Linked DNA regions of Lacticaseibacillus paracasei subsp. paracasei. The protein of the gene in region 1 interacts with the protein of each later gene in a pairwise test. Links are inferred from orthologs where the notes say so. Each region holds a gene or a part of one and is shown on either strand. Other genes may lie near its edges.

Region 1 (12,119 bases):
CAATCACTTTAACTGCCAAGCCAATCAGCATCTCTTGAATAGCAAGACGGTTATTGAACAATCCCTGAAGAATTGCTGCCAAAACCGTAAACAAGCCCAGCATAATCGCTAAAAGTGATGAAATCTGCAACAAGCGAATGCCCAACCAGTCCATATCCCGATAGAACAAAACATACAGTGGGCGCGCGACTGCCACCATCCCCAACGCCGAAGGTATCATGACGATAAAAAACAACTGCAGTGTATTCGTGATTTGCCGGGCCAATCCCTCAACATCACCGCGCGTTTTCGCACCTGCCAATAATGGTACTACGGTAATGGCCATAGCAACTGCCAGACTAACAACGATCATAATCAGTTTATTAGCGTTTCCGGCAAACAGCGCATAAAAACGGTCAAGCTGATCTTCGCTAACGAGATAAAAAGCCTTCATCATTGGATTAAATGTGTACTGGTCAACGATGTAGTAAATATTAATCGTTGAATCCATGATGATAAATGGAATCGCCTGCCGTGCCACATCTAGAAGAATCTCATTGACACTGATCTGCAGGGAATTAGCACTTTGGGCAACCAACGCATCCAACCGTGGTTTTTGCCGGAGGAAATAAACAACTAACAGTCCAAGTCCGAAAACGGCCCCGATGAACGCGGCGAAGGTGGAGTGAATCACCGCACTCAGATAGCTGTGGTTACCCGCCACCATAATCGCGTAAGTCATCACTAACATATAAAGAATTCGCGCCACTTGTTCAATAAACTGACTGATGGCACTCGGCGCCATCTCGTTATAACCTTGGAAAAACCCGCGAATCAAACTAAGCGACGGAATTAGCAGCAACGGCCATGCCAGTGACCGAAAAACCGGTATCATGCGCGCGTCACCCGCTGCTAAAAGCGGCGAGAGCAGCCACATGGCACCACACGAGACAATCCCCATCAGCACCATGGCAAAAGTGCCGTGGTAAAAAAGACGCATCCCGGTTTTATATTCGCCCATAGCATTGTACCGGGCAACCTGTTTGGAAACAGCACCAGGAACACCAGCAGTCGAAATAATCAGAAAAAGGCTGTAAATTTGATAACCTTTTGTAAACAAAGCGTTGGCAGTTAGAAACGCTGCTCCAAGCCAAATACGCCATGGAATGACATAAATGGCCCCTAAAATCCGCGAAAAAACACTGCCGGCAGTCATCCACGCCGAGCCGCGGATCATTTTTTCCTTATCTGAACGTTGCGGTTGATTACCGCTGCCCAGCGAATTCTCCATGATAAACTCCTGTCGTGTTGCATAATCCTTTATATTTTAGGCAATCCCAGCGCGACTTGCAATCTTTCCCGGGCTTCTTTCGGGAATCAAAAGAAAACTTTGACAATTACCAGCCGCCACGTAGCAAGTAATCTCACAATCGAAACGCCAAAAATACAAAACTTTTCATACAGCTGAATCGCTAAAAAAATGGTCAACGCCCGCTTCCTTCAGGAACCATTCGTTGACCATTTTTTCTTTCAGTTAATTGGTGAAGCCAGTGCGGTTATTTTGCGACAATATTCACGATTTTTCGCGGTACGACAATAATTTTCTTAATGTCTTTGCCCGCCGTAAATTTCTGAACATTATCATTTGCCAAAGCCGCTTGTTTGATCTCATCATCTGATTCGTTGACATCCGCCGTAATCGAACCGCGCAGCTTGCCATTGACTTGGATCATCATATCGTAAGTGTCGGTTTTGATTTTGCTTTCATCATAACTTGGCCATGGCGCATAAGTCAGACTATGATCGTGACCTAGCCGTGACCAAATTTCTTCCATTAGATGCGGGGCAATCGGCGCAAGCATTTTCACGAATCCTTCAACATATTCTAGTGGCAGGTCATCATCTTTACGCGCTGAGTTGATGAAGACCATCATCTGTGAAATTGCCGTGTTGAAATGCAAAGCATCGTAGTCCTCGGTAACCTTCTTGACCGTCTCATTGTAAACCTTATCAAGTCGACCGTCATTGATCGTCGTAATCCGATCACGCAGTTTGCCTTCATCATCAATGAAAGCACTCCAGACGCGATCCAAGAACTTGCGGGCACCAGCTAACCCTTTTGTTGACCAAGCAATACCAGCATCCAGCGGCCCCATAAACATTTCGTACAGCCGCAAGGTATCGGCACCATACTCATCAACCACATCGTCTGGATTAACCACATTGCCCTTGGACTTACTCATCTTTTCATGATTATCGCCCAGAATCATCCCTTGGTTAAATAGCCGTTGGAACGGTTCTTTGTTCGGGATCGCCCCGATGTCATAAAGGAACAGATTCCAGAAACGGGCATACAGCAGGTGCAGCACAGCATGTTCAGCCCCTCCAATGTACAGATCAACTGGCATCCATGCCTTAAGTTTGTCGTAATCCGCAAGAGCTTCCTTGTTGTGAGGATCAACAAACCGCAGGAAGTACCATGAAGACCCTGCCCATTGCGGCATTGTATTGGTCTCACGCTTACCTTTCCGCCCGTTCTTGTCGACCACATTAACCCAGTCAGTCAGATTTGCCAGTGGACTCTCGCCAGTACCGCTTGGCTTGATATCAGCCTCTTCAGGTAATGTGAGGGGCAGTTCGTCTTCTGGCACCAACGTGGTTTCGCCATCTTCCCAGTGAATGACAGGAATCGGTTCACCCCAATAACGCTGGCGTGAAAAGACCCAATCACGCAGTTTGTAATTGATTTTGGCACTGCCGATACCTTTATCTTCAAGCCATTTGATCATTCGATCAATCGCGTCATGTTCATTCAAACCATCAAGGAACCCGGAGTTGATGTGCACGCCATCGCCAGTATAAGCTGCTTCATCGACATTGCCGCCTTCAATAACAGGCTTGATTTCAATACCAAACTTTTTGGCAAAAGCGTAATCACGATCATCATGCGCAGGCACGGACATGATTGCGCCAGTCCCATAAGAGGCTAAAACGTAGTCTGAAATCCAAATCGGCAGTTTTTCGCCGTTAACCGGATTAGTCGCGTAGGCCCCGGTCCAAACACCAGTCTTTTCCTTATCTAAAGCGGTACGATCAAGATCTGACTTATGGGCGGCTTCGTCAATGTACGCATCAACGACGGCCTGTTGTGCTGGGGTGGTAATTTTCTGAACTAATTCATGTTCTGGTGCCATCACGACATACGTTGCACCAAACAGCGTATCTGGACGAGTGGTAAAGACATCAAACGGCTCATGACTGTCAGTTACCCGGAAGGTGATCTGTGCCCCAGTTGATTTGCCAATCCAGTTGCGTTGCATCTGCTTAATTGATTCCGGCCAGTCAAGATCGTCCAGATCCGTCAACAGCTTTTCAGCATAGGCTGTGATTTTCAGCATCCACTGACGCATCGGCTTCCGAACAACTGGGAACCCGCCACGCTCCGTTTTGCCATCAATCACTTCTTCGTTTGCAACAACCGTCCCTAGATTCGGACTCCAGTTAACCGGTACCTCAGCTTCATATGCCAGACCATGTTTATAAAGTTGTTCAAAAATCCACTGGGTCCACTTGTAGTAATTCGGATCCGTTGTGTTGATTTCACGATTCCAGTCATATGAAAAGCCAAGGCTGTTGATTTGACGCTTAAAGGTCTCAATATTTTGTTTGGTAAAGGTCTTCGGATTGTGACCCGTGTTCAAGGCATATTGCTCAGCTGGCAAGCCGAATGCATCCCAGCCCATAGGATGAAGAACATTGAACCCTTGCATCCGTTTCATGCGTGCAACAATATCAGTTGCCGTATACCCTTCCGGATGCCCAACATGCAGGCCTTGGCCTGACGGATAAGGAAACATGTCCAACGCATAATAATTCGGCTTCTTAGGATCGGTTGTGGTATTAAATTCGTTATGCTCGGCCCAATAACGCTGCCACTTCTTATCGATCTCATGATGATCGTATGCCATTTTGTTACCTCCCACTTAATTTCAAACAAAAAGCCGCCCTATCTACATTAGGACGGCTCAGCCGCGGTACCACCTAAGTTCTGCTTTCACAGCGCTCAAAGGAGATAACGGTCCGGCCGGCTGTGGCTACTAATTTCACCCCAGCAACTTCAAAGGTCAGTTCGGTCTTTGCTTCGTCAGACTCGCACCACCGCCTGCTCTCTGTCACCCGCGCTAACTTACTACTCCTTTGTTCGTTTGATGATTGCGTCAATCATAGCAAAAACATTGCCAAGGTTCAATGGTGTTTGTGCTATTCTTATAACATTAGTCGATTTCAGAGCGTGAGCGGGCACGTTTAGAAACCGGAACATAAGTGGACTCAGACAGAAATGGCTGGACTTTGGTCATTTCTGTCTGAGGTCCTTATGTGGAGGTTTCTGCGACTGCGAACGTTTTGTAGAGGAGGCAACAAGTGCTAAAACGCCGACCCGAACCATTGTATCTTGCAGCAATTGCTTTATTTATTTTCATCACGTTATTGACGGGTATTCTAAATAACGCTGGATGGATTCATACCATTGATCAACAGGTAATTGCTGCTGTCACCCAGTTCCATCCTGTCACTTTTAAACCCTTACTCATCTTAATCACCAGTCTCGGCAATCCAGCATCCTTAGTCTTTTTAACCATGGCTTTCGCCGTGGTGTTACTGCTCAAGCGTTATCGTTACGCTGCACTTTTTGCAGCCAGCATGGGGGCCTTGATGAGCCTCGTTAACGTCGGAATCAAATATTGGGTTCGGCGACCACGACCTTTTATTGCAGATCCTCAGATTCGGGCATTGGTACATGCTGGCGGTTTTAGTTTTCCTAGCGGGCATTCTAGTGGCACGATGATCTTTTACGGTACCATGATCCTTTTGGCTTGGGCACTGCTCAAACGTCAATCCGCCAAATGGCTCATCACCTGCCTTGCCAGTGGCATGATTCTTTTAACCGGTTATTCTCGGATCTTCGTGCGCGTTCACTATCCCACAGACGTCTTTGCTGGATTTTCACTTGGCTTTGCCTTGCTGATGGTGAGTTGGTGGTATTTTAGTCCTTATCTGACAAACCGAGTTGCCAAACAATCAAAAAAGCAGACCGTTAAAAAATAGCGGACTGCTTTTTTTAATTTAGAAGGCTGACAAAAGCCATTCGTCAAGATAATGTTACGAAAAATGTTTGCCCTAGTACCACGTTATGGGCGGCATCAGACTATTTTTGTGCTTGCACTTCACGAACAGCTTGCTGAATCATTGCTTGTTCAACCGCAGCCTTAGCCTGCTTCGCTAAAGCTGTCGGATCTGCTGCTAGTTTTGGATCAGCCTTGGCCAGCGCAGCAGCTTTAGCCTTGACTGCGGCTGCCAGTGACGCTTTTTGTTCTGCAGTTGGTTGCTGCAAGGCGGCCAACTTTTTACCAAGCTGCTTGGCCTGAGCCGTTGTCAGCACTGACCAGCTTGTTGGGATGACCAATTGATTGTGCTGAGCAACCAATTGACCAGCCCCTTCATGATTGAACAACGCACCATAAAAACCGTTTTGATATTGCCACCGAGTTGTTTTGCTCGTCAACGAAGCTGTGGCATTCGCTGTCGTTGTCACCCGATTAGTTACAACAATATCAGCCTTGGTATGAACCGCTTTTTTCTTCGGATCGGTCTTATAAATGTAGACAACATGCTTGCCATCCGTGCCAATGTTTTGTTTTAGCAACATTGGCAGTTGTGCATTCGGTGAGGCGGTGTAGATGGTCTGCTCATCAGTTGTTGTTCGTTTGACCATGCCAAAATGCGCATTATCATTCAACGTAATCAGCAATAGACTACCCACCACACCAATCCCGAAGACCGCAATTAACGTGCTACGCAAACTGGAGCGTTTCATCATAATAAAGCTGAGATAAAGGCCGATCACTGTCAGGCCCAAAAACCATAGAATCATGCCTTCACCTTCTTTTCATTTTTGATCGTCACTTCTTGCGACATCGCGTGGGTATTCAAGAAGAAAGCCAAGATCCAGCCAATTAAACTGAACCCTGCTGCCAACAGAAAGGCTGCGTGGTAGCCACTAAGTGTTGCCCCAAAAAAGTCTTGCTTATACTGCAGCGGATTGGTTTTCAACAAACTGGCCGCCGGTTTGGCTAGATTGGTGACGTTTGACAGAACTGAAATCATGACAGCAGTTGTCATGGAAGTTGCCACCTGACGGACAGTGTTGTTAACCGCTGTCCCATGTCGAATCATATCAGGTGACAAGGCGTTCATCCCATTCGTCGTCAAAGGCATCATGACCATTGAAATCCCAAACATCCGCACAGCATAAATCACCGTAATAAAAATGGAAGGCGTGCTTTCTGTCAGGAAAAAGTATGGCAATGTTGCAATCGTCAGCAAGAACAAGCCTAACTGTGCAAGCCGCTTAGCCCCGATGCGATCAAACACTTGACCAGTGACCGGGCTCATTAAAGCAATCAAAATCGCCCCAGGCAACAATGTCAAACCTGACTCCAACGCACTCTTGCCGTGAATGATTTGCAAATACATTGGCAAAATCATTTCTACCCCGACCATCGCCATGTTGGCGATGGTACCTAAGACTGTGGATAAGGCAAAGATTTTGCTCTTAAACACTCGCAATTCAACAAATGGTTCTTTTAAGTGCAATTGACGGTAACCAAAGATGAAGATAAACACAATGCCGAGTGCGATTGTGCCTAAAACAATCGGATCACCCCAACCATCATTACCGACTTCAGAAAAGCCATACAGCAAGGAGCCAAACCCAATTGATGATTCAATCAAGGAAGGAATATCTAACTTAGGATCAGACAACGGTAAGACATTTTTGAAGAAAAACAATGTTGCCAAAATAACGAGACCTGCAATTGGCAGAATCATACCGAATAAGAAACGCCAGCCGAAATTGTCGATGACATAACCGGAAAGCGTTGGCCCGATGGCAGGCGCCACCCCAATCGCAATTCCAGCCATCCCCATAGCAGCGCCGCGCCGGTTCGGGGGAAAAATCGACATCATGATGTTCTGCAACAACGGCATCGTGATCCCAACGCCAAGTGCCTGAATCAATCGACCAATTAGCAAAACGCCAAAACTATTTGCAATGAAGGCAACCAATGTGCCAACAAAAAAAGTACTCATTGCACTCATGTATAACCATTTTGATGGCACCTTCGCACTCAGATATGCGGATACTGGAATCATAATCCCGTTTACCAGCATGAAGCCTGTCGACAACCACTGCACTGTCGCAGTTGAAATGTTGAAGGCCTTCATCAGCGTTGGAAACGCGGTAGATAGAATGGTCTGATTCAAAATCGTAATAAACGTCCCAACGATCAAGGTCGTGACCATCATTGGTACATTGACGTGTTTCCCGTTGATATCTTTAACGTCCATAAATTCGCCTAGTTTCTTTATAAGATTTCATGTTTTCTATATCACATAATGTAATATTGACAATAGAAAATATTACATTTAAACTTAATAAATGTCAAGGTAATAGCGTGAACAGGCGCGTTGAGAAACCAGATCATAAGTGGGCTTGGCCGTGATGGCCGGAAAATCGGTCATCACAATCATGGTCCTTATGCATCGGTTTTTGGCGCCAGTGAGCGCATTTTCAAGAGAGGATGCTATGTCATGGGACCGTTTAATGCACGTTTACGTTCACTCGATATTTCACTCGGCATAGGCGAAACCAGCCGCGTCACCGGAGCCACCCCAACGCAAATTCGATACTGGGAAAAGAAGCAGCTCATTCATTCTCGCAGGCATGACGCTAATGGCAATAAACGATACTCCTTGGCAAACATCACCTTAATCGTCATGATCAAGACAATGCTTGATGAAGGGTATACTTTAGCCAAAGCCAGTGAAGAAATCGAACGATCACATCAAAAAGCAGATATGCTACATGTCCTTATCAGCACTAGATTGCAAGATATCAAGCGCGAAGCAACGCAGACAGTGTTCAATTTTGGCCCGTTAGAAAATGACCCAGACTACGATGTCATTGCGCAAGTCACCGATAAAACAGCGAAATTGTACAAACAACCTGTCAGAAAAACCGCCACCGAAGATCATACCGATCGAGTGGTCAGTCCGTTTTAACTTCAGCTATTTATCGGCAAACGAGAGCGATATCAGCGTACAAAAAACCGGATTCTTAAATAGAATCCGGTTTTTTGTATGATATTTCAGTTGATTCAGCTTTCTTCATTCGACTCCTGAATTGTTTCTTTTGTCAGCACCCTTTTTGCTTCAAAATGATTGGCTAGAATCGCCAACGCCACGATGATAATCGAGAAAAAGTAAATGTTGTGCAGACCTTCATACAAAATTTGCCGAAGCGTTGGCAACACTGCTGCGGGTAAATTTTTGGCGGTATGTGGATTAATCAGTTCGTTGAGCATATTGCTATTCAGCCGGCTATCTGCCGCGATACCTTGAGTCAGACGCAGATTCAAAACAATCCCATAAACCGAGACCATCAGTGTTTGCCCCAACGTTCGAGACAAGGTATTGAAACTCGTTGCCACGCCAACCTGATCAGGCACCACAACGGCCTGGGCTGTTACCGTAGTAATCGTAATCACCAAACCAAAACCGAATCCTAAGGCGCCGGCAACTAGCAGAAAGACAAAATACGGTGTCGATTGCGGCACTAATGCCAGCACAAGACTGCCGCCAAGCAGCCAAATCATGGCCCCTGTCAGAATCGGCTTAGGTTGGAACCGGCCCAATAACTTGCCAGCAACAAAAGAGCCAACGACCCACATCAAAGAACTAGGGGTCACTGCAAAGCCGCCAAGGGAAGCATCCATGCCGCGAATTCCTTGAATCCACATAGGCATGTAGACTTCAAATCCAATCACGAACCCCGAAATCAAAGCGGCGATCAAATTATGAATCACAAAAGTACGATTTTCAAATAGTTTCAAGTCAATGATCGGATCGACTGCACGCCGTTCTGCCTGCCAAAAACGCCAGAAGCCCAGCGTAGCCACAATTGCCATGGCAACTAACTGCCAGATGCCGTTGGGCTCAGCTAATGTCTGAAAGCCATACATCATCGCCAACAAGGCCACCAGCAGCCAAACCGTCCCGCGCATGTCAAGCGGCTGCCGGACACTGCGCCGATCTTCCTGCAAAAAGAACCACACAAGGCCAAACGTGAAAATACCCAACGGTACGTTAATAAAGAAAATCCAGTGCCAACTTAACTGATCAACGATAAAACCGCCCAATAACGGCGCAATTACCGAAGCGATTCCCCACATCGAGCCATTAAAACCGAGCATTTTTGCTCGTTTTTCGAATGGATAAATATCGGCGATAATCGTAAATGTCACTGGCATAATAGCCCCAGCACCAATCCCTTGAATTGCGCGGAAAATAATTAGCATTTCCATGGATTGTGACAAACCGGATAGCAACGAACCAATGACAAATATCGTTAGTCCAATGAGAAAAACTGGTTTGCGACCAATTTTGTCACTCAGTTTGCCGTAAATCGGCGTCGCCATCGCATTAGTCAACAGAAAAATGGAAAAGACCCAGTTCATTAAATGAACCCCATGTAAACTGCCGATAATGGTTGGCATAGCCGTTGACACAATCGTGCCTTCAATCGCCGTCATAAATGTGCCAATAAAAATTGCCGCCGTTACGAGTGCGACATTGGTTTTCCTTTGCTTCATAAATATCCCTTCTGAGTTGCCAGGCGATGTTGTTAGTCTTGAGAAGCCCCTCATAAGCACGAAAAAACGACCCAGCCGAGAATAATTCTCGACTAAGGCCGCCTCTTTTCTCGCTAATCTCGGTACTTGAGCAAAGCCTGCACCTTATCCAAGTGCTCCCAAGGAAGATCAACATCTGTACGTCCAAAATGACCATATGCTGCCGTCTGTTCATAAATCGGCCGCTTCAGGTCTAACATTTTAATAATGCCAGCAGGCCGCAAGTCAAAGTTCTCACGGATTGCCTGTTCAATCACATCTTCTGATACTGCGCTTGTGCCAAATGTATTCACCGACACGGAAACCGGTTTGGCAACACCGATTGCGTATGCCAATTGTACTTCAACCCGTTTCGCCAAACCCGCTGCTACCACATTTTTGGCAATATAACGTGCTGCATAACTGGCCGAACGATCAACCTTCGTCGCGTCCTTACCAGAAAAGGCACCACCACCATGTCGGGCAAAACCGCCATATGTGTCAACGATAATTTTGCGTCCGGTCAAACCAGAATCGGCTTGCGGACCGCCCAGTACAAAGCGGCCAGTCGGATTGACATAAATTTTCGTGTCATCATCCATTAAAGCTTCAGGAATCACAGTGCGAATAATCTTGGCCTCGACATCGCGGCGAATTTCTTCAAGCGTGACATCCGGATCATGTTGCACGGAGACAACAACGGAATCAACCCGAATTGGATTGTCATCATCATCATATTCCACCGTGACCTGCGCCTTAGCATCTGGACGCAGATAACTAATTTCACCCTTGTGCCGTAATGAATCAGTTTTGCGCATTAACGCGTGGGCCAATGAAATCGGTAACGGCATATAGTTTTCGGTTTCGTCAATGGCAAAACCGAACATCATGCCTTGATCGCCAGCACCGATCTTGTCAAGCGGATCAGTATCAGACTCACGGGCTTCAAGACTTTCGTCAACCCCTTGAGCGATATCTGGACTCTGCTCATCCAAAGCGACCAGCACCCCGACACTATCAGGATCAAAACCTGATTCCTTGGTATAGCCGATCTTTTTAATCGTCCCGCGAACCACTGATTGAATATCAACGTAAGCCTTTGTTGATATCTCACCGACAACCAGCACCAAACCGGTTGTCACCGTCGTTTCGCAAGCAACTCGTGAATCGGGGTCCTGTTCAAGCATGGCATCCAAGATAGCATCACTGATCTGATCAGCAATTTTATCCGGATGCCCCTCCGAAACAGACTCCGACGTAAATAAATGGCGTTCCTGCATGTTTTGTTTCCCCCTTATTATTTTAGGTTACAAGGCATGTTCGTCATAGCTTTGACGAACCCCATCGGGAATGTTTTGCAACTCTAGTAGCATAACATAAAAGATGTAAAATTTCCGAAAATCTTTGTTTACCGTCTCAGGGTTTTGTAAAATGGAAGCATCATAGAAAGGATAATCAATTTGAAAAATATCAATCAAGGTGCTGGTGCAGCGGCCTTTATCGGACAAATACTCGCCTATCCGTTTCTGATCGCGCTAAGTTTGCAAATTACATGGCATTTTCAAATCATCGCGCTTTTACTCATGGGCGTTTGCTTAGCGGCTGCAATGGTCGTTAAACGTTACCCATTAGTTCTAATCATTGCCGCTATTACCGGTATCATTGGTGCCATCAATCAATGGATCTTGTTACCATTAGTTGCTGTTCAGCTCCTGTTGACATTTTTGTTGCGCACACAAAAAGTTACCAAGCAATGGGTTGGTACCATTGCTTTTGGCCAAGCAATTTTATTCCAAATCTTACTTATTTACGCGGGTTTGCATTTTCTCAGTCAGGATATGTTGCTCGACTTGGCATTACTATATGTGCCAGCACTAATCGGGTTATGGGCCAACCATTTTCCCAAGTGGACAGATATGGTCTTGTTGGCAATCACCGTCGTTATCGGTTACTGGTTACAACGACTCAACTTAATAGCTATCGGCGGTATCATCATCCTTGTCACGCTCATCAACAGCCGTCGACCATTTAAAGTACCCAGCTACCTTTACCAATTTAGCCCAGTCATTGCGACGCTGTTACTCTATCTAGCGCGCATGCACGGCTAATCAACCGTCACCACAATCAGTAGTGGCGTTTTTATTGTCAGAATCAGCCCCCTCTAATAGCTATTTAAACTAAGTCAAATCTCATGCGTTGGACGCCCCGTCCAACTTCAAAAAGGTAAAAGAAAAACACCTGCCGCAGTGGTAGGTGTTTTCATTATGGAGGATACAGGGCTCGAACCTGTGACCCTCTGCTTGTAAGGCAGACGCTCTCCCAACTGAGCTAATCCTCCATGTGTGGTGTCTATTGCTCTATTTATACTAGCGGAAGCTATTAAAAATTACAAGCTTTTCGTAAAAAATAGTC
Region 2 (16,389 bases), 180 kb from region 1 along the record:
AAGTCGATGCCGAATAGTATGTTGAATTAATTGCGCAACTGCACGTGGTGTTTTGCCAAAGAGTCGCCATGTGTGCGTTAAATCGAGAATGGATTCATCAATGGAATAAGGCCACAAGTCTTCATTGGCAACAAACTCACGAAAAATATCATTGATGGCTAGATTCTTTTTGATGTAAAGATTCATGCGTGGCGGTACCACGATCAGATGCTTATCCACAGGCAAGTCCCGTTGACGGCTAACGTTACTTTTAAGGCCATATATTTTTTTGGCCATTGGCGAAGTTGCCAAGATGAGGCCGCCATTTGTATTCTCTTGTTCGGACATGACCACGAGAAGGGTTCTTAAAGGGTTCAGCCCGCGTTCAATGCTTTCAACTGAAGCGTAAAAGGATTTATTGTCAATCAGGAAAACCGTTCGATGCGGTTCGTGGGAATAATCGTAGGCCATCAAAATCACCTCTGCAATTATTATACGAACATACGTTTGCATAAGCAAGCATAACGTGATTTCAGCCCAGAAAAAAACCGCTGCGTCAAAAAACGCAACGGTTTGATTGAATCGACGTTAAGCAATTGTTTCGGTTAGCGCATGCAACCGCCGATATGACTGCCCCATGAAGAGACGTTGGACATCATATTGCTGTGGAAGAAGCCCATTCCCATGCCACTGAAGGCCTCTAGGACAAAGAAGGCTGCAAAAATTGCCGCGATCACGATCAAGGTGACCATCAATGGCCGCCATTTTTCAGAATGTAACATAGCAACGACCCCCTAACAATTAAAAACACATGACAGCATGTAGTATAACACCATTAGATAACGGAATTGGGAGAAAATAAGGCGGCACGCACCAGTCTTATTTCTGAACAAAGGGGTGTTCACCTCAGTCAAGCATTAGTCTCGATCCCACTTAATCTTCAGATTAGTTTCAATCAAATCACCATCGTCCAATGCGAAAGGTTCGACGACACTGCTGCCATCATCTTTGGTGAACTTGATATTCAAGATGTTGCCATCGCGATAAACAACTTCCCACTTACCATTTGTTGGCGTGCCATTGCTGGTCGCTGTATAAGTACCGTCACTGTTGAAGTTGAAAGTGGCAGTGTCGCCTGATTCCCAGCGACCGACGACGCCATCCGTTGAATGATTATCATTGCGCTTTGAAGCATCAGAAGGATACTGGCGGTTCGTTTTGGTCACACCATTGTCATCATAATCATCATCGTCGTCATCATCATGAGATTCAGATGTTGAAGAACCGCTTGTGGCGTCATGCGTTGGTGTAACTGTCTTAGCAGCGGTTGCGGCATCCAAGGTCAGTGCTTCCGGTTGCCCTTTAAGCGGGACGATGACTTCACGATTGAAGTCTTTCGTACTTCCTTCGTGCGTACCGCTCAGCTTGAGGGCGTACAGACCAGGTAATTGACTGGCGATGGTATAACTGCCAGAACGATTTTCAGGTTGAATTTGATTGCCATCCATGGTGAAAGCAGCGGCGTCAAGGTTGGTTTTGACTGTGACGTTGGCGGTACCAAGCTTAACCTTGTATTTCGGGAAAAGTAGCAGGTAACTGCCTTGTTTGACGACCTGAACCATGCCATTGGTTTGCTTGTCCATGATCATGGTTCGCAAGGTGCTGCGATAAAGCCGATTCTTAGTCAAACGGGCGAGCGGCTTAAGATCACTTTCAGTCAATGGTGTGCCATCGTTTGCAATGGCAACTTCAGCCATGTCATCGGCATCTCCACTAGTCATTTCATCAGCCAACTCAGCGACTTGTCGATTTTGACCATAGTACATTGATCCGCCGAGATAAGCCGCACCTAAAAGAACGACAACCGCACCAACAACGATCCATGGCCAGCGCCGGCGTTTATGTACTTGTTGCTGCGCTGGCTGGGTTGAAGCAGCAACTGTCGCAGACTGAGTTGCTTTTGGTGCCTCGGCAGGAGACGTCGATGCTGGTTCTTGGGTTGATTGGGCTTCAAGTCGGGCTTTCCGCAAATCAAACCCGCAGTTAGGACAAAAGTCGTCAGTTGGTTTAATTGGTTGACCGCAGTTGGGACAAAATTTTAAAACATCTTGCATAAGTTATTCCTCCAAAGTTTTCTTGAGTAAGGCAGCAATCTGATCATGACCGCGCTGGTTGGGGTGAAAAGTATCGCGCGGACCGTTACCAGCGAAGTCGGTGATGGCTGTACCGGCAGGGCCTGTGACGTCATCATGGTTTTGCCAGATGGTCGCCAGATCGGCAACTGGAACGTGATAAGTTTGACCGATTTGTTTGACCACAGCATCAAATTGCAAATCGGCGGCGGCATAAGGACCATGGTTTGGCGACCAGGTCGTCATAAGGATCAACTCGGCTGTTGTTTGCTTCTGCAAGGTTGCCACGATGGTTGTCAACGCCTGGCGGTAATCAGCCAGCGCCGTTGGTGTGGCGCCGCCAACCGCATCGTTCGTCCCAAACTCGATGGTAATCAAATCAGGATGCTGGGCAATCAACGCTGGCAGAGCAGGGACACCAAGATTAGTCGCGGTTTTTCCCACCTCTGCAATCCCTTCCTCTGTCACCGTCTTGTCAGTCAAACGGTGTAATTGGTCAGCAAAAAGGGTGGTAAACCGGCTTGTTTTACTATCCGCAAACAAACCAACAGAGAGGCTGTCGCCAAACGGTGCATACACGAGCGTCGTTTGTGATTTTGCCTTCAGCCGGGCGAGCATGCTTGTCTGCTTAATCGCAGCTGAGGATCGCGAACTAGGCGACTTGCGGCTGCGAAGCGAAGCCGCTGAACTGCTCGATTTAGCCACTTTATGTTGTACCCCGCAGCCAGCTGCTAAAATGAGCAATAAAAGACCAAAACCCAACCAAAACTTTTTCATAACATGCCTTCTCCAATGCAATCACGATGCGTCAGCTAACAAACCGCGTGTTCTTAGCTTTCCAGTCTTCTAATTTAATAAAAACCCAGAAGCCATAGATCCCCAACGTGATAATTGTCAGCAACAACCATTTAATCCAATTGCCGAACAAGCTCACGGCCGACCCAAAAAAGTGCATCCGATGACCCTCAATCACGGTATGATTGATTTTCCAACCATATAGCATGGTCAAAGACCATGGATAACAAATGCCTAGTGTAAAAATCGTGATCAAAGTGCCAAGAATCGTCCAGCCGACATAAGCCAACAAGCCACCATCAAAAAAAGAGTGCCGCCCATATTTCGTCTCCATAATCGTTGCTGCCTCCAACTTGTTTTCTCTAGTGTAGCAGAACTGATAGGCAGGGTGGAGGAGGATGCTTGAATTGTAGCCTTTGATTTATTGCCTACAGCCACAACAGAGACCGGTGGCAATGCGTTTTACTGCCATTTGAATAGAAAGAGAGAGCTGGCGGAGCGGCGATGGGCTCAGTGGTGACATTGTTCTTAAACGGGTGGGCTTCCCGTTTTAGAACAAGGCCAGACTTTGAAACCGCGCACTTTGCGGGTTCAAAGCTGTGCCCACCACGTTCCAGCCCAATCGCCGCGGAGCCAGCTCGGACCACAGGTGAAGACTCACGTCAGATAGGACGAGAAACCTTGTACATCTGATTTTAAAGAGGTCATGATTGACCACTCGCTCACGCTCCCTCCCAAAATTTGGTACAATAGGTCAAGGAATTTTTCACTTGGTTTTTCTGAAAGGACGATTCGTTAAATGGTAATGGATGCCGCATTAAAGGGTATGAATGATAAGCAATCTGAGGCGGTGTTGGCGACTGAAGGGCCAGTGCTGATTATGGCTGGTGCCGGTTCAGGCAAGACACGGGTATTGACTCATCGGATTGCTTATTTAGTTGAAGAAAAGCACGTCAATCCATGGAACATCCTTGCCATCACGTTTACAAATAAGGCCGCCCGTGAGATGCGCGAGCGGGTCGGCAAGTTGGTTGATGCTGAGATTGCGCGCGATATTTGGGTATCAACGTTCCATGCGCTCTGTGTCCGAATTTTACGACGCGACATTGACAAGCTGGGCTATAACCGTGCCTTTACGATTGCTGATCCTGCTGAGCAACTGACGCTAGTGAAGCATATTTTGGCTGATTTCAATCTTGATCCAAAGCGCTACGATCCTAAATCCATTTTAGGTGCTATTTCGAGCGCTAAAAATGAACTCGTGGATCCACAAACTTATGCCAATGAGCAGGCTAACAGTCCTTTCACCAAAGTTGTGGCGCAGGTTTATGCGGAATATCAAAAGCGTCTGCGCAGTGATCAGGCATTGGACTTTGATGATCTCATCATGCAGACCATCGTGCTTTTTGAAAAAGACAAAGAAACACTGGCATTCTACCAGCGTAAGTTCCGCTACATTCATGTTGACGAATATCAGGACACTAACGAAGCACAATACCAGCTCGTGCATATGTTGGCAGAAGGCTACCATAATTTATGTGTGGTTGGTGATGCCGACCAGAGTATTTATGGCTGGCGTGGTGCCAATATGCAGAATATTTTGGATTTCAAAAAAGACTATCCAAAGGCGCAAGTCGTTTTGCTTGAGCAGAATTATCGGTCAACTAAAACTATTTTGAGTGCGGCCAATGATGTGATTCAGAACAACCAGAATCGCCAAGCCAAAACGTTATGGACGGAAAATCGCGAAGGCGACAAGATTACCTATTACCGCGCTCAAAGCGAAACTGATGAAGCTATTTTTGTCATTCGCCGAATTGAAGCAGAGATCGCTGATAATCATCGCAAATATAGTGATTTTGCGATTCTGTACCGAACCAATGCCCAGTCGCGGGCGATTGAAGAAGCGTTTGTGAAGTCCAATATTCCATATAAAATGGTTGGCGGGCATAAGTTCTATGATCGCAAGGAAATTCGCGATGCGCTAGCGTATTTCCGGTTAGTGGTCAATCCGGAAGACGATATGAGTTTTAATCGAATTGTCAATGAACCAAAACGCGGTATTGGCAACACAAGCGTTGAAAAGTTAGAGGCCATTGCCAATGAGCATGACTGGTCCTTGCTGGAAGCAGCGGCGAATGCTGAACTCAGTCCGATTGCTGGTAAAGCTCGCGGACAGTTAGCTAAGTTCGGTAAAATGATCCAGCAGCTGGGTACACGGCGAAAAGATCTAAACGTGACCGAGATGATGCAGGCAATTCTTGAGGATAGTGGCTATTTATCAACACTGCGAGCGGCCCACAATCTGGAAGCCGATACCCGCATCGAAAACTTAGAAGAATTGCTTTCGGTGACCCAAGGATTCGATTCCCGGTATCAGCCGGAAAATGAAGACAGCGACATTTTCGTTGATTTTCTGGCTGAATTGGCGCTGTTATCGGATCAGGATGACGTTGAAGAAGATGCACAAGAAGTTACCTTGATGACCTTGCACGCTGCTAAAGGACTGGAATTTCCGGTTGTCTTTTTAGTGGGGATGGAAGAAGGACTCTTTCCATTGAGTCGGGCTTCCATGGATGAAAGCGAGCTCGAAGAGGAACGGCGCTTAGCTTATGTCGGCATTACCCGCGCCAAACAGAAGCTGTATCTGTCCAATGCCTATGGCCGGATGCTGTATGGTCAACGGCAAAACAATCCTGCTAGCCGTTTCATTGAAGAAATTAATCCTGACTTGTTGGAAGTCATTGGCACTACCCAGCCAAAAAGTGACATTCCATTTATTAATCGTACTGACCGCGCATTCAGCTCCCCGTATAGCCGGCACGCTGATCAAAAAACAGCAACACCCGTTACTGTGCAAGCCGCGCCAACAACAGGTGCAGGCAAAACCAGTTGGGAAGCTGGCGACAAGGTGAAGCATCGCAAGTGGGGGACTGGTACCGTGGTGAAAGTCACCGGTACCGGCGATGATCAAGAACTCGATATTGCTTTTAAAGACAACGGCATCAAACGACTGCTAGCTGCCTTTGCTCCGATTGTCAAAGTGGCATCATAAGCGTTCGCAGTTTGACTCAGAAATGTCGGGATGCATATTTTTAGAGGAGGCTCGCTGTGTTAGCAAAACCAGCTGCACAATTCACACTTGAAGAAGCTCAGGCGGAAGTCGAAAAGCTTCGGAAGCAACTGAATCAATGGCGTCTTGAGTATTACACCAAAGATGCGCCAACTGTGACCGATAACGTCTATGACGATCATTATCGCGATTTACAGGCACTCGAGGCGGCTTATCCCAAGCTAGTCACGCCTGATTCGCCAACTCAAGAAGTCGGCGATGTCATTAATTCGGACTTTGCCAAGGTGCAACACCCAATTCCGATGTTGTCGATGGGCGATGTTTTTTCGTTCGAAGAGCTGAGTGAATGGGATGCTCGCATGCAAAGCAATGTCGGCCATCCGGTGGATTACAATGTTGAGTTGAAAATCGACGGGTTGGCTTTATCTCTGATTTATGAAAACGGCAAACTCGTTCAAGGCTCAACACGTGGTGATGGTAATGTCGGTGAAGATGTGACCAGAAATGTGTTGACCATTGCGTCAGTTCCCAAGCAGTTAAAGCAGCCACTTTCACTCGAGGTACGGGGTGAATGTTATATGCCTAAGGCGGCGTTTGCCAAGCTGAATGCGCGGCAGGAAACTGAGGGCGGCACGCCTTTTGCCAATCCACGTAACGCGGCAGCTGGATCACTCCGACAGTTAGATGCCAAAGTCACCGCTGCTCGAGAGCTGGATACCTTCATTTATACGTTAATTGAACCAGAGCAGTTTAACGTGACCACGCAGCATGAGGCGATTGCGTTTATGCAGGCACTTGGATTTACAACAAATCCAAGTTCAGAAGTGGCTGGTGACATGCAGGCGATTGACACCTACATTAAGAAGTACACCACCGACCGTGATGCGTTGCCTTATGGAATTGATGGGATCGTTTTGAAAGTGAACGATTTGGCGCTGCAAGCGCAACTAGGTAACACCGTTAAAGTGCCACGCTGGGAAATTGCCTACAAATTCCCACCTGAAGAAGCAGAGACCGTCATTCATGACATTGTCTGGACAGTTGGTCGAACCGGTGTGGTCACGCCGACTGCCGTGATGGACCCGGTTCAGCTTGCTGGAACCACAGTGGCACGGGCCACGTTGCACAACGCGGATATGATTCGTGATAAAGATATTCGCATCGGCGACACCGTCATGTTGCACAAAGCAGGCGACATTATTCCTGAAGTTTCGCGGGTACTGGTTGCTAAACGTCCAGCGGATACGCCACCGGCGCCGATTCCAGAGGCCTGCCCGTCATGTGGCCAAAAACTGGTCCATCTCGACGATGAAGTAGCTTTGCGTTGCATCAACCCGATGTGTCCGGCACAGGTCCAAGAGCAGCTCACCCATTTTGCGTCTCGCAACGCGATGAATATCGATGGCTTAGGCCCGAAGATTGTGGCACAGTTGCAGGCCAAACATCTGGTAAAAGATGTCGCTGATTTGTATCACCTCACAGCTGCGGATCTGGCGAAATTAGATAAGTTTAAAGAAAAATCAATTAATAATTTGTTAAGTGCGATCAACAACAGTCGGCAAAACTCGGTAGAACGCTTAATCTTTGGGTTGGGCATTCGGCACGTTGGCGGTAAAGCCGCCCGAATTCTGGCCGAACATTTCGGCGATTTGGATCATCTGATGACCGCCAGTCAAGAGGCGATCGCAGATGTGCCAAACATCGGGCCGACCATTGCGGAAGCGATCGTGACGTATTTTAAAGCCGCAACGGTTCAAAAGTTGATCACTCAGTTGCGCGAAGCTGATGTTAACCTGCGTTACACCGGACCGACCAAACCAGTGGTCAAAGATAGTTTTGTTGCAGGTAAAACCGTTGTGATTACCGGTAAGTTTGCCGAGTTTTCGCGGCCAGCACTCACGAAGCAGCTAGAAGGATTAGGAGCCAAGGTCACAGGTTCAGTTTCAAAGAAAACGGACCTCCTGATCGCTGGCGACGCGGCTGGCAGTAAGTTGGCAAAGGCACAAAGCTTGAATGTCCCAATCATGAATGAGACGGAATTGCTGGCGAATTTGAAGGATTGAGGAACATCAATGAAGAAATTTTTAACGTTAACTTTGCTGGCTGGGGCTGCGGTGTTGTTAGCAGCCTGTGGCAAGTTGAATTTTGACAGTGGCAGCAGCAGTACTAGTGGCACAAAAACCGGTAGTTACCAAACCACCGGCACGGTTGATAATAGTATGTATCAAGGCGTTATCAAAAACGGACGTTATCAGACGAGCAGCGCCCGTGGTTTGACGCTGCAGCAGAATGATCAAGGCGAGAACAACTTCAATATTAAAAGTATGGAAAGTGGTCTCGAAAACCTAGCCAAAGCACAGTTTCCAACTGACAAATATAGTTTTGAAGAAGGTCAGTTGTTAAGTACGGCAACCGCTAAAAGTTGGCTGAAACGTGAAGCCAAGGACAACAAAGACGGACTTAATCCGGTTGATAATGGCAAAACTGATCCTGATACCCGCAATCCGATTTATTTGCAGCAGATTTTAGAGCAGGATTTTATGGTGCAAGACGGTAATAGTATGAAGCTGGGCGGAATCGCAATTGCGCTTGGGATGAATAAGGTTGATTACTATACAAAGACGGAATACGGTGCCCAGTATCAAACCGAAATTTCCGATGAGGCGATCAAGAAACAAGGTGAAGCAATCGCTGCCAAGGTCGTCGCTCGTTTACGCGCCATGAGTAAAGTGCCGAATAATATTCCGATCATTGTCGGTATCTACAAGAATGCTGAACAAGATAGCCTCGTTGGCGGTGTTTATACCGAGCAGACAACCAGTAAAACCGGCACCAATTTAGGCGATTGGAAGAAGCTTGATCAACAGAATGAAGTGCTGCCAGTGGTGAGCGATCATAAGGCGATTAACAGTACCGTGGCCAATGACTTTTCGAATTTTACGAACCAAGTGAAGGGCTTCTTCCCGACTTTAGCTGGGATTACGGCACAGGCTCATTATGAAGGTGGTAATCTAGCCGGCATTAACATTACGGTTAACACACAGTTTTATGGGTTGACCGAAATTCAGAGCTTTACGCAATATATTTCAACGGCGGCTAGCAAGTATTTACCTTCTGGCGTGCCGATTGAGATCACGATTCAGAGCACGCAAGGCATGCAGGCCTTTGTATCGCGAAGTTCTGGCGACAAAGGCTTTTATACCCATGTATTCGGGAGTTATTAGCCGAATCTATGGTAAACTACGAATGATAATGAAACTGAAAGCGGGGATAGCATGATTTCTAAAGACAGTGTTGCGCATGTGGCAGGATTGGCCAAGTTGCAATTTTCTGAAACGGAACTGGAGAAATACACCAGCCAGCTCTCCGAGATTCTCGATATGGTTGAACAACTAGAAAGTGTTCCGACGCAAGATGTGCCGGTAACTACTCAGAGTATTCATCTGGAAAATGTGATGCGAGCGGATGTCGCTAAGCCAGGCGAACCGGTAGCGGACTTGTTGAAAAATGTGCCAACCAAGAAGGGCACTTTGATCCAAGTTCCAGCGATCATCGATAAAGAGGAGGACTAGCGCGTGGATTACTTTAAAACCAGTATCGATCAATTGCATGAGCAGTTACGCTCCGGCAAGGTGACCAGCAGTCAATTGGTTGACGAGACATTGGCCGGCATCAACCAGTTGGATGCTGAAGTAGATGCCTTCTTAGCGCTGAATGCTGATGGCGCCAAGGAAAAGGCTGCTGCAGTAGATGCAGCCGGTATTGCTGACGATCAACCACTAGCCGGTGTGCCAATTGCTATCAAAGACAACATTGTCACCAAAGGCGTTGTCACGACGGCAGCGTCCAAGATGCTTGCCAACTTCAATCCGATTTATGATGCGACCGTTATGCAAAAGCTTGATGCAGCCGGTGCGATCAATGTTGGTAAAACCAACATGGACGAATTCGCAATGGGCTCGTCAACAGAAAACTCCGCTTTTAAAACGACTAAAAATGCTTGGGATCACACGCGCGTTCCCGGTGGGTCGTCAGGCGGCTCCGCGGCAGCTGTCGCAGCTGGTGAAGTGATTGCCGCACTGGGCAGTGATACAGGCGGTTCCATTCGTCAGCCTGCTGCTTTTAACGGCATCGTCGGGGTCAAACCGACATACGGCCGCGTTTCTCGCTGGGGTTTGATTGCCTTTAGTTCCAGCCTTGATCAGATCGGAACGCTGACTCGACATGTTAAAGACGCTGCGCAGTTGCTGAATGTGATTGCTGGTCATGATGAACGTGATAGCACCACAGCGGACACACCCGTACCGGACTTTACCGCCAAAATCGGTCAGGATATCAAGGGGATGAAGATCGCTTTGCCAAAGGAATACTTAGGCAAAGGGGTTGACCCAGCGGTTGCGGACAAGATTAAAGCAGCTGCCAAGCAGTTCGAAGACATGGGCGCGACGGTGACAGAAGTGTCACTGCCACATACGCAATATGCGGTGCCATCTTACTACATCATCGCCAGCTCCGAAGCCAGCTCCAATCTGCAGCGCTTTGATGGCATTCGTTATGGTTTCCGCGCCAAGGATGTCAAAAATATTGAGGATGTTTATGTTCGTTCTCGATCCGAAGGTTTTGGCCCAGAAGTCAAGCGACGTATCATGCTGGGCACCTTCAGTTTGTCAGCCGGTTTTTATGATGCATACTTCAAAAAGGCAGGGCAGGTTCGAACTTTGATTACCCGTGACTTTGAAGATGTCTTCAAAGATTATGATCTGATTATTGGACCGACAACCCCAACCGTTGCGTTCAAAATTGGCGAAAAAGTCACCGATCCAGTTACCATGTACATGAACGACATTTTGACAATTCCGGTCAATCTTGCCGGCTTACCGGCGGCATCCGTGCCAGCTGGTTTCGTTGATGGCATGCCAGTCGGCTTACAGCTGATCGGCAAACATTTTGACGAAAGCACGATCTTCCAAGTTGCTGCGGCTTTTGAAGCACAAAACGACTACTTAGCACAGATCCCGGGGGGCAAGTAAGATGAACTTTGAAACAACAATCGGGCTTGAAGTCCACGTTGAGTTGAAAACCAAATCGAAAATGTTCTCACCATCACCTGTCACTTATGGTCAGGAACCCAACACCCAGACAAACGTGATTGACTGGGGATTCCCAGGCGTTTTGCCGAGCATCAATCGCGGAGCCTATCAACTTGGCATCATGGTGGGGCTGGCATTGCATGCTGACATCACGCGTTTGACTCATTTTGATCGGAAAAACTATTTCTATCCTGACAACCCTAAAGCTTATCAAATCACCCAAAGTGAGAAGCCTTTGGGCACCAATGGCTGGGTGGAAATTGAAGTTGACGGTAAGAAGAAGAAGATTGGTATCGCAGAACTGCATGTTGAAGAAGATGCCGGGAAGAACCAGCACGAAGACGATGGTTATTCCTATGTTGATTTGAACCGTCAAGGCACACCGCTGGTCGAAATTGTTTCCAAACCGGATATCACCAGTCCAGAAGAAGCTTATGCTTATCTGGAAACCTTGCGCCAAATCGTTCAGTTCACAGGGGCTTCGGACGTTAAGATGGAAGAAGGCTCTATGCGGGTTGATACCAATTTGTCAGTGCGACCAATTGGACAGGAACATTTTGGTACCAAGACCGAAATCAAGAACCTGAACTCCTTCGTGCATGTTCGCGATGGCCTCGCATTTGAAGAAAAACGGCAGCAGGCTGTACTTTTGAGTGGCGGTGAAGTGCGTCAGGAAACCCGGCGCTGGGATCCAGATGCTAAAGAAACGCTTCTGATGCGGGTTAAGGAAGGCGCCGATGATTATCGTTACTTCCCTGAACCAGACCTGCCACCAGTGGCTGTTTCCCAGAAATGGATTGACGACATTCAGGCCTCGTTACCGCAACCGCCAGCAGAGCGGCGGCAGCGTTACATCGAAGACTGGGGAATCCCAGCTTATGATGCCGGTGTCTTGACGCAGACGAAGGAAATGTCAGATTTCTTCGAAGCAACTGTGGCGCAAGGCGCTGATGCCAAGCAAGCGTCTAACTGGCTGATGGGTGAGGTTTCCGGTTTCTTGAATGCCCAACACGTTGAACTGGGGCAAGTTGCCTTGACGCCAGCGCATTTGGCAGGCATGATCAAGCTTATTGGTGATGGCACGATTTCCAGTAAAATGGCCAAAAAGGTCTTTAAGGAAATCATTCAACATGATACTGATCCGGATAAGTGGGTCCATGAAAAAGGTCTGATCCAACTTTCCGATCCGGCTAAATTGACCCCGATTATTGACGAAATTCTCGATAATAACCAGCAAAGTATCGATGACTTCAAAGCTGGTAAGGACCGGGCAATTGGCTTCCTAGTTGGTCAGATCATGAAACAAACACATGGTCAGGCAAACCCTAAAGTGGTCAACCAGATTTTGATGGCTGAGATTAAGCAACGATAAGTGATACTGACTATCTAGCAATTCAGTTCGGATAATAGCCTCGACATGTAGACAATGTTCTTTGTTGTTTACATGCCGAGGCTATTGCGCAAATTGCTAGTCTTGCTATTGTGGCAGCAGATGGGAAGTACCAAGAAGAATAGGCTCAAAAGTTGCTCATGAATGAAGCTTTTGAGCAAGACATTGACGATTCACGATTATGAGAAAGACTGTTTCCGCCAGCAACGGGCCTGCAGTCCAGTATTGTTAAAACGTTTAAGGAGCATTGACCGATGAGAAAACGGGCGCGTTTGATATACAACCCTACATCCGGCAACGAAGGTTTAAAGCGCTTCGTCCCCGACATTTTGGATATCATGGAACAGGCAGGATATGAAAGTTCAACCTTTCAAACAACCCCGAAGCCTTTTTCTGCACGTGAAGAAGCAAAGCGTGCCACTGAAGCGGGTTTCGACTTAATTGTCGCTGCTGGTGGCGATGGTACGATTAATGAAGTGGTTAATGGGATCGCACCAGCTAAAAAACGCCCCAAAATGGCGATTATTCCAGCAGGGACGACCAATGACTACGCGCGTGCTTTGCGGATTTCGCGGGATGATCCGGTTGAGGCGGCCCAAGTGATTCTCAAAGGCCAAACCCTTGCGATGGATATTGGCCAAGCCAATCATCATTATTTTATGAACATCGCGGCTGGTGGTTTGTTGAGCGAACTCACTTATTCTGTGCCGTCTGAAGTTAAATCTATTTTTGGCTATTTTGCCTATGTGATTAAAGGCGCCGAGATGTTACCAGCGGTGCGGACGGTGCCGATGAAGCTGGAATATGATGGCGGGGTTTATGATGGACCCGCCAGCATGTTTTTCCTCGGCCTTACCAATTCTGTGGGCGGTTTTGAGCAGATCGTGCCGGATGCTGCACTTGGTGATGGCAAGTTCTCCTTAATTATTGTTAAAACAGCGAACATGGCGAATTTGCTGAAGCTAATGGCGCTTGTCTTCAATGGTGGTCGCCACGTGGATGATCCCAATATTATCTATACAAAGACTAAAAAGTTGCGGGTGAAGGCCGGCGGAGACGATCCGTTGAAAATTAACCTTGATGGTGAATACGGCGGCGATGCGCCGATGACGTTTATTAATTTGAAGCAACATATTGCCATGTATGCTAATCTAGACGAGATCCCGACCAAGAATCTTGGTACGGACGCGCAGAAGCAGAAGGACTACATGGCCGAAGTCGAATCCATTTCTCATCAAGATATTGATGGTGATGGACAGATCGGCTCACAAGACGAAAAGGATGACTAATTTGGCCCAACCAGCTGTAACCAAGAACCAAGATCTGGAAGTTACCATTCAAGATCTCACTTATGAAGGGATGGGCGTTGCCAAGGTTGACGGCTTTCCGCTTTTCATTGAAGATGCCCTGCCTGGCGAAAAAATGCAGGTGCATGTCCTCAAAACGCAGAAGCAATATGGCTTTGCCAAAGTTGTCAAACGATTGAGCGACTCACCGGATCGTGTTCCCGGTGCAGATAGCACTTATATCCGTACGGGGATTGCGCCACTGTCGATCTTGGCATATCCGGCACAATTGCAATTTAAGCAGAAACAAATTCAAGAACTTTATAAAAAAGCGCATCTTGATATTGCGGTGCTGCCGACCATCGGGATGACGAATCCTTTAGGCTATCGCAACAAGGCGCAAGTACCGGTTCGTACCGTGAATGGCGAACTGCAAACTGGCTTTTATAAAAAACACAGCCACGACCTCGTACCAATTGAAGACTTTCTGATTCAAGATCCGAAAATTGACCAAGCCATTGTGGTGGTGCGTGATCTTTTACGAAAATACCATGTGCCAGCTTATGATGAACGCGCTAATAAAGGCGTTATTCGTAACATCATGGTGCGCCGGGGCCATTATACGAAGCAGATGATGATTGTCTTGGTGTCACAAACTTGGCAAGTGCCGCATCTCAAAGATATTGTCGAAGAGATCACCTTAGCATTACCAGAAGTAACGAGTGTGGTTGTGAACTTGAATGACAAACGAACCAACGTCATTCTAGGCCGCAAGTCACGAACCATTTACGGCGAGGACTATTTGCTGGATAAGTTGCTAGGCAGTGAATTCCAGATCTCGCCAGTCAGTTTTTATCAGGTTAATCCGGTTCAGACTGAGGTGCTTTACAAAAAGGCCATTGAGGCTGCTGGTCTGACTGGTAAGGAAAATGTGATCGATGCTTATTCAGGTATCGGGACGATTTCCTTGACGATGGCACGTCATGCCAAACATGTTTACGGCGTCGAAGTGGTTGAACCTGCTGTGCGCGATGCACGGGCAAACGCGGTGCGCAATCACATCGATAATGTCACCTTTGAAGTCGGCAAGGCGGAGGAGGTCATCCAACGCTGGAAAGACAACGAACTGCCAGTGGATGTGCTCATGGTCGATCCGCCGCGCAAAGGACTGGATAAAAGTTTCATCGACGCTGTCGGTTATATGAAGCCGCCAAAGATCGTCTATGTGTCCTGCAACCCCGCGACTTTGGCGCGGGATTTGCAGCTGCTAGCCGCCTTTGGCTACACAGCAAAGGAAACCCAGCCAGTGGACATGTTCCCGCAGACGCAGCATATTGAGAGTATTACGGCGTTGACGTTGGCGAAGTAAGACTGCACAACTATCATGGCGCAACTCAAAGAGGCACCCGCACATCAATTGATTGCTGCGGGTGCCTCTTTTTGACTGTAGCAGGTATGAATATCTGTTGATTCAGTATCAGTTCTATTTCAGTTGAGATTTCGCCTTAGTCCGAGCTGGCTCCGCGGCGATTGGGCTGGAACGTGGTGGGCACGACTTCAAGCCCGCAAAGCCCGCGGTCTTGAAGCTCGGCCTTGGTCTAAGCGGAGAAAACCACTCCACTAAGACCAATCTCACCACTGAGCCCATCGCCGCTCCGCCAGCTCTCATGATTCTATTTTAGAACACGATCAGCATGTCGATCTTATTGTTGATTGAGGCTCGTATTTGGCACAAGCACTGACTGAACGACAAGATCTTGATTCTTTGTGAGTTTGCAGTTGTGTCCACCACTCAAGCTTCGCAGTCGGCACCCCTGAATTGCCGCGGAACCAGCTCGAACTTTTACACTAGGCTTTTATTTTGGGCAAATCATGATAACACCCTAAATATTTGCTCATTCAAGTTGCTATAATAGGGCCATTTCCCTTATGATCAGTAGCAGTGACAAGAAATGGGGGAGTATGGTGCAGCAAAAGACTTTAGCAATGAAATGGTTATTTCTGGGTTCGTTGATTACGAATACCGGGATCAGCCTGATCTGGCCGTTAACAACGATTTATATGCATGAATATTTAGGTCCCCAGTTTACAATTCAAGTGCAACACCCTGACGACTAGACCATAAAGGCCATGAAGACCTATTCTTGTTAGTGCTAGCTAAACAAGAAAGCAGGAATCTTCATGACCCACTCTCAGACTAACACTCACAAGCATTACCAACAACTCAGTTTTAGCGACCGTGCTACAATTCAGGCCCTTCAGGCTGCTGGTGACACCGCGACCGTGATTGCACAGAAGCTTCATCGCAGTAAAGCGACAATCTCACGAGAAATCACGCGTGGATCTGTAACTCAGCTCGACTCGAAGCGTCACTCGCGTCAAGTCTATCTTGCGGAAACTGCCCAAGCCATGCACGACCGTAAACGCGATAGAACCGGTCACTACGCCTTTCTTAAGACCGGCCGTGCGTTCTTCAAGGCTCTCTCCAGGGAGCTTACTCGTAAGCCGCGCGTACACAGCGTTGATAGCTTCGTACACTTCTATCGCGACCAGGGCAAGGCTTGCCCTTCAACGACAACTGTGTATCGCTACATCGACGCCGGGCTGCTTGAGCTAGACAACATGACACTTCCCAAGAAGCTCC

What was found.
Region 2: the proteins of leuS (region 1) and ligA interact in binary tests that used the Escherichia coli proteins (3 or more experiments, as listed by UniProt). The link is inferred for Lacticaseibacillus paracasei subsp. paracasei from one-to-one orthologs.

The regions. Positions count from the first base shown.
Region 1 is NZ_AP012541.1:864,629-876,747, reverse strand. Bases 1,242-4,257 are described here. They hold leuS (leucine--tRNA ligase), read right to left. Parts: upstream 3,948-4,257; coding sequence 1,536-3,947; downstream 1,242-1,535. Other genes in these bases: LBPC_RS04430 (putative polysaccharide biosynthesis protein), read right to left, coding at 1,242-1,270. Outside these bases: more of LBPC_RS04430, read right to left, coding at 1-1,241; LBPC_RS04420 (phosphatase PAP2 family protein), read left to right, coding at 4,402-5,085; LBPC_RS04415 (DUF4811 domain-containing protein), read right to left, coding at 5,186-5,911; LBPC_RS04410 (MDR family MFS transporter), read right to left, coding at 5,908-7,386; LBPC_RS04405 (MerR family transcriptional regulator), read left to right, coding at 7,630-8,100; LBPC_RS04400 (MDR family MFS transporter), read right to left, coding at 8,196-9,689; metK (methionine adenosyltransferase), read right to left, coding at 9,803-10,987; LBPC_RS04390 (hypothetical protein), read left to right, coding at 11,168-11,815.
Region 2 is NZ_AP012541.1:1,045,289-1,061,677, forward strand. Bases 5,595-8,529 are described here. They hold ligA (NAD-dependent DNA ligase LigA), read left to right. Parts: upstream 5,595-6,017; coding sequence 6,018-8,042; downstream 8,043-8,529. Other genes in these bases: pcrA (DNA helicase PcrA), read left to right, coding at 5,595-5,961; LBPC_RS05270 (CamS family sex pheromone protein), read left to right, coding at 8,052-8,529. Outside these bases: LBPC_RS05235 (Y-family DNA polymerase), read right to left, coding at 1-450; LBPC_RS16955 (hypothetical protein), read right to left, coding at 585-761; LBPC_RS05245 (zinc-ribbon domain-containing protein), read right to left, coding at 897-2,093; LBPC_RS05250 (SGNH/GDSL hydrolase family protein), read right to left, coding at 2,097-2,888; LBPC_RS05255 (DUF898 family protein), read right to left, coding at 2,920-3,240; more of pcrA, read left to right, coding at 3,706-5,594; more of LBPC_RS05270, read left to right, coding at 8,530-9,203; Asp-tRNA(Asn)/Glu-tRNA(Gln) amidotransferase subunit GatC, read left to right, coding at 9,255-9,551; Asp-tRNA(Asn)/Glu-tRNA(Gln) amidotransferase subunit GatA, read left to right, coding at 9,555-11,009; Asp-tRNA(Asn)/Glu-tRNA(Gln) amidotransferase subunit GatB, read left to right, coding at 11,011-12,441; LBPC_RS05290 (diacylglycerol kinase), read left to right, coding at 12,714-13,748; 23S rRNA (uracil(1939)-C(5))-methyltransferase RlmD, read left to right, coding at 13,741-15,114; LBPC_RS05300 (IS30 family transposase), read left to right, coding at 15,927-16,389. UniProt on the Escherichia coli protein: DNA ligase that catalyzes the formation of phosphodiester linkages between 5'-phosphoryl and 3'-hydroxyl groups in double-stranded DNA using NAD as a coenzyme and as the energy source for the reaction.